DNA from 2 places in the Enterococcus sp. AAFC-DPL-5182 genome. Region 2 is predicted to be linked to the other one. Evidence: predicted binding sites of a transcription regulator. Region 2 holds the regulator's gene; the other holds the start of a gene.

Region 1 (3,199 bases), 720 kb from region 2:
TCGAACAAAGAGCCGTTAAACGGGTAATAAATTCATATCGTTCATTGATTACGATGGCTTCACTATCATCTCCAAAAATTTGTTCTGTGATCTTAATGATTTCTTCTATTTCATTTTGTTGTAACGAGCTTAACTCTAATTCTTCATGGACTCTAGCATCTCTTTCGAATAATTTAATACTATACCAGCGGACTTGTTTCTCCACTACATTGTTCCCTAATACATCCATGATTTCATTTAAGGCGGCCTCTAAGCGATTGTCATAAGTCGGATAGTTTAATTCTGAGGAAGAGGCTTCTACTGCTTTAACTGCTTTTTTTACTAACTCGTCAAGTCCCCGATTTTTCAACGCGCTAATCCCTAGTACATCCACACCTAAACCATAAGAAAGTTTTTCAGTATTGATTTTCCTTCCAGTTTTATCTAAAATATCCATCATATTCAATCCAACTACAACAGGAATACCCGTTTCCATCAATTGAGTCGTTAAATACAGATTTCTTTCTAAATTTGTCGCATCAACAATATTGACGATGACATCTGGTTCCCCAGTTAGTAAATAGTCTCTGGCAACTACTTCTTCTGGTGTGTATGGAGAAAGAGAGTAAATACCAGGTAAATCTTGAATCGTTATTTGTTTCTCTTTCTTTAGCTTGCCTTCTTTTCGCTCGACAGTCACACCTGGCCAATTTCCTACATATTGATTTGCCCCTGTTAATGCATTGAACGCTGTTGTCTTTCCACTATTTGGATTCCCCGTCAGAGCAATGTGCTGTTCTTTCATTTTTCTACCCCTCTTTCTGTACCAAGACTAATTCTGCTTCATTTTTTCTTAACGTTAATTCATACCCGCGAAGATTGATTTCGATTGGATCCCCTAAAGGCGCCATTTTTCTGACAAGAATATCCACCCCTTTGGTTAGTCCCATATCCATCAATCGTCTTTTGACCGCCCCTTGTCCGTGAATTCCAATTACACGGGCTTTTTCACCCACTGTTAATTGATCTAGAGATAGCCAGTTTTCTTCGTCAATGCTTTTTTCTACTATTGTAATCTGTTTTAATACAGATAAATTGATTGCAATTCGGCTGTTGCGCAACAAAACAATACCATTCTCACTAGAATAATTCACCAACACAACTTTCCCACCCGGCACAAGACCAAGATTATTCAAGTGCTTTTTCGCAAAACCTTCTGCCTGTATCTCTTCAATTATATAAACTTTGTTCAACTTTGCCTGTGCCAGTGTCAACATTGTGTGGTCCTCCTATTTTTTGTCAGTTTTAGCTCGTGAAATTATCTATTCAAACCTATTTCATGATTGTGAAAAAGTTTCATAAAAAATACCATTGATATTGATAATCGTTCTCATCAAGTATACCTTTTTGTGATACTTAAATCAATCTTCTTTCTACCTATAGTAAGAAAATATTTCCCCCACAAAAATAGGTTCCCTTTTTTGTGTGTCTCTTATCGATTGGCCACTACATCTTGTGCTTTACGAATAAAAAATTTCAAGTCAAAATTTAATAAATTTCTTTTTTAAACACAAAAATAGCAATAAAAGTCGCTCAAATCTAGAGAATACGTGCTTTCATATTTCTTTCAAAAACACAAAACATGGTATTACATCTAAAAACAACCACAATATGTAGTGCCTAAGTGTTGACTTTTTCCGTGAGAGATTTATACTAGTGAAGTAAACTAATTGAGGGGGAATTAAAAATGAACGTAAAAATCTTTTCTAAAAATAATTGTATCCAATGTAAAATGGCAAAACGCTTTTTAAGCGAGAATAATATAGCATTTGAAGAAGTAAATATCGATATCCAACCAGACGCAATCGACTGGTTAAAAGAACAAGGATTCCAAAGTGTTCCGGTTATCACTTCTGATGCTACAACAGTTGTAGGATTCCGTCCTGATCAATTAAAACAATTGGCTAGCTAAAATGAAAATTGTTTATTTTTCAGTCACCGGACAAACGAGACGCTTCATTAAAAAATTGGATTTAGCAGCTTATGAAATTGAGCCTGCGAATCCTTTTTTTGAGATAAATGAGCCTTTTGTCTTAGTCGTTCCTACTTATGACCAAGAAATCACTGAAGTAGTGAACGATTTTCTTGATTACAAAAACAATCAAGAATACTTGCAAGGCGTTGCTGGAGGCGGAAACCTCAATTTCGCAGAGTTATATGTGTATACAGCCAAAGACATAGCACGTGATTACAACGTTCCAATGCTTTTTGCGTTTGAATTTAGCGGCACGAACGAAGACGTGGAATCCTTTAAGAAAGTAGTGAATGAACTTGAGTCTAAAAGAAATTAAAGATGTTAGCTATTTTAAGCTGAATAATGAGATCAATCGTCCTGTAGATGGACAAATTCCTTTACATAAGGATAAAGAAGCGTTGGAAGCTTTCTTCAAAGAAAATGTTCTTCCTAATACAAGAACTTTTAATACTATAGAAGAAAAAATTAATTACTTGATCGAAAATGACTACCTAGAAACAGCATTTATTGAAAAATATTCTATGGGTTTTATTGAACAACTATATACGTTTCTTGATGAACAACAGTTTGAATTCAAATCATTTATGGCAGCGTACAAGTTTTATTCACAATATGCACTTAAAAATAATGAAGGAACTGAATACTTAGAAAGCTACGAAGATCGTGTGGCTTTCAATGCATTGTATTTTGCTGATGGCAACGAAGAATTGGCTTTAGTTTTAGCTGATGAGATGATCCACCAACGTTACCAACCTGCGACACCTTCTTTCTTAAATGCTGGACGTAAACGTCGTGGTGAGCTTGTTTCTTGTTTCTTGATCCAAGTGACAGATGATATGAACAGTATCGGCCGTTCGATCAACTCTGCTTTACAATTATCACGTATTGGCGGCGGTGTGGGGATCACATTAGCAAATTTACGTGAAGCCGGAGCACCGATCAAAGGATACGAAGGCGCTGCTAGTGGCGTGGTTCCTGTTATGAAATTATTCGAAGATAGCTTTAGCTATTCTAATCAATTAGGTCAACGTCAAGGCGCTGGAGTTGTTTACCTAAACGTTTTCCATCCAGACATCGAAATGTTTCTTTCAACAAAAAAAGAAAATGCGGATGAAAAAGTTCGTGTGAAGACTTTATCTTTAGGTATTGTTGTTCCTGATAAGTTTTATGAATTAGCTCGTAACA
Region 2 (3,199 bases):
TCTTGTGTCGAAAAACCGTTCATTTTTAATGAATTATAACGGTACGTTTGTTGATCTTCAGCAGATAAATCAACAGAATCATTTTTTTGAAACTCACTAGTTTTTTGTTTTTTATCTGGGTCATAAGTTCGATAGACCGCTCTTTCAAAGTCTTTGATATCAATCTTGCTTGTATAATAGTCAAATGATTTAGAGCAAAAATCGATCATATCCAATTCAGTGATTCCAAATAAATTGTGAAAAACAAAGACTTCTTCTTTGAATCCATTACTATTATCCGGCAGCTTAATTCCTAATTTTTCGATTCCTTGAAGAAAGTACGACCAGTCAAAACTTTCATTAACTGCACTTACTGTTTGTGCAGGGCGTGGATCGATAAAAGATTGCTCCATTCTGCTTAACTGTTCACTATGAGATAGAATTTGCTCCTCTTTGAAAACATAAGCATCTTTAAATCCAACTGAAACTTCCGCATAACCAGTTAAGTTTACAAATGTTGGTTGAAACCGTTCAAATAATTTGTCTAATTTTCTTTGTCCCACACTATTCAAAAGTGTCAACGACAGAACTTCATCTTTAAAAAAACGTTCAGCAGTTTCAGGGTGATTTAAACGATACATGAAATGCACACCTAACTCAGAATCGTTTTTTGCAAAAGTCGACAACAGTCCAATCCCTTCTAGCTTTTTTCGGGCTGTTTCGATTTGTTTTATACTCATATCCATCATCGTAATCAAATCAGCATGAAAAAGTGATTCACTAGTACCTTTCCCTTCCACTTCCGATAAAAGTGTCAAATATAAACTGAACGCTTCGGCACCAATAATCGGTTGATATAAAAGCGTCAATATCGTTTGTTCTTGATTGGATAATGGATAAGGTACGGCTACTTGAAAAATACTTTTAGGATGGACTTCTTTCCAACTGTCTTTCAAAGAAAGACCTCCTTATTCATTGGTTGTATCTGAATTTGAAGATTTTGCTTTATCCACGATACCTTGCAGTTCTTTTAAGAAGACACTCATATCTTTAAATTGACGATATACACTAGCGAATCGAATATACGCAATTTCATCTAAATTGACTAAATCTTCCATAACATACTCACCAACTAAAGTAGTTGAAACTTCATTTTCACCCAAACTACGAACACGGTTTTCAACATTATCAACGATTTGTTCCATTTGTTCCATGGCCACTGGACGTTTTTCCGCAGACCGAATCAACCCACGTAAAATTTTCTCTCTATTAAATTCTTCCCGATCACCATTTTTCTTGATAACAAGTAGCGGAGCTGCTTCGATTCGCTCGAATGTTGTAAATCGGTAATTACAATTTTCGCATTCTCTACGACGACGAATTGCACGCCCATCATCTGCTTGACGGCTATCAATTACACGGGAATTATTATGATGACATCTTGGACAACGCATAATATTCACCTCATTTTATCTTATGCTATCTATTTATAAAGTTTCGTTTTAATTTACTCTCCATATTATAACATGAAATGCTTCAGAAACCAGACATTAACTGTTACTTCTTAACCATTTTTTTTAGTTTATTCAGATTTCATTTAATAACAATTTTCTAGATTCAAAAAATAACTGAGTAAGATAACAGGCTAAATGTCTTGTCTTGCTCAACTACTCTCTTGTTAAAGTTCTGTTTTGTCTCTCATTCCACACTCCATATTCTTCTGAGCCATATAGCTCCAAACTCGATTTAGAGATAATAGAACGATTGCCTATGAACTATAAAATAGAAAGTAAAGAAACACAATCCATTTATCTCGATTTGCTAAATCGTTTCTGGGAATAGCAAGATATGACAAGGAATAAACGGACTCAATGTTAATGGAGCCTATAAAATAAACGAAAAATCGTTCATTATAAAAATTAGTCAATATACATAGTTATGATTGATTTAAACTCGGTTGAATTTTTTTCAATTAGTTAAATTAACCATTCTTTAATCGCATCACCCCTAATCTTTACCTCATGACTTATCATACTTATCAGACCAACATATTCACCTAAATTAACGCTACTTCTTTTTTCTTTCTATTCTCCATTCCCTTTTTGTTTTTTACATTTCTGTTGTTCAAAAAAGAGAATACAGATTTCAAGATATCGATTATGTTTACCGACACAATATCGTTATTTTAAATTAGATTTTACAAACAGCTTCAAAGTAGGTTGAAATTTATCAAAAACAAAAAAGATGTATAATCAGCAGTTATACATCCTAAACTTTTTTCAATTCATCGTAAAATTTAAATTTCCGAAAAAACAATTATGCATCTTTGTTATACTATAAGAAATTATTTTCTAATACCCAGTCCTTCACTATTTTTTCTGTTTCTTGAATGCTTTTTTGATTATCAAATATTATATCAGCTTTTTCTTTTTTCTTTTCAATTGACAATTGACTATTTACTCGTTGATTCGCTTCAGTTTCAGTTAAATTATCTCGTTTCATCAAACGAATCATCTGAGTTTTTTCAGGTACATAGACAACGGCTACTTTGTCAACAAACGCATCATACCCACCTTCGTATAATAAAGGTATATCCACAACAATCAGCGAAGCTTCATTTTTTTTGGCTGCAATCTGAGATAAAATAGCCTCTTTGAGAAATGGGGATAATAATTCATTTAATTGTGTTCTTTTTTTTTCATCTGAAAAAACAATGTCTCCAAGTTTTTTTCGATCTAATGATCCATCTGAGTATAATACCTCTGAACCAAAAGTAATTGCTATTTTTGTTAATGCCGGAGTTCCTATTTCAACAATTTCCCGAGCGATCACATCGGCATCTACCACAGGAAATCCTAATCCTTTAAATACGTTAACAACCGTACTTTTCCCCGTTGCGATTCCACCAGTCAAACCTAAGACCATTCCCATTGATCAATTCCTCGCTTTCAATGTCTGGCACTTCGGACAAAAATGGGTCCCTCGTTGAGCGACTTTTATTTTCTTAATTGGTGTTGCACATCTTGGACAAGGTTTTTCCGTCTGACCATAGACATTTAATGAGATTTGAAAAGTCCCAGCTTCCCCCAGTGCATTTAAATAACTGCGAATTGTTGTTCCGCCGGCTTCAACAGCACGTCCAAGAACATCAATGATTGCATGATATAGCCTTTCGACTTCTTTAGGTTTTAAAGTATCAGCTGGCTGTTCTGGATGAATT

What was found. The regulator NrdR, encoded in region 2, represses ribonucleotide reductase genes. The targets are predictions, from matches to a motif close to ACACNATATATNGTGT.
Region 1: a site for NrdR is predicted at 1,644-1,659, ahead of nrdH (glutaredoxin-like protein NrdH). Genes of this name have one in related genera too.

What each region holds. Positions count from the first base shown of each region.
Region 1 covers NZ_CM177101.1:892,372-895,570, reverse strand. Annotated here, with positions in the region: gene feoB (ferrous iron transport protein B) at 1-784, opposite strand, end outside; gene AC4BB7_RS04085 (FeoA family protein) at 789-1,256, opposite strand; gene nrdH (glutaredoxin-like protein NrdH) at 1,727-1,951, shown strand; gene nrdI (class Ib ribonucleoside-diphosphate reductase assembly flavoprotein NrdI) at 1,953-2,330, shown strand; gene nrdE (class 1b ribonucleoside-diphosphate reductase subunit alpha) at 2,311-3,199, shown strand, end outside.
Region 2 covers NZ_CM177101.1:1,612,082-1,615,280, reverse strand. Annotated here, with positions in the region: gene AC4BB7_RS07415 (replication initiation and membrane attachment family protein) at 1-935, opposite strand, end outside; gene nrdR (transcriptional regulator NrdR) at 948-1,433, opposite strand; gene coaE (dephospho-CoA kinase) at 2,314-2,910, opposite strand; gene mutM (DNA-formamidopyrimidine glycosylase) at 2,914-3,199, opposite strand, start outside.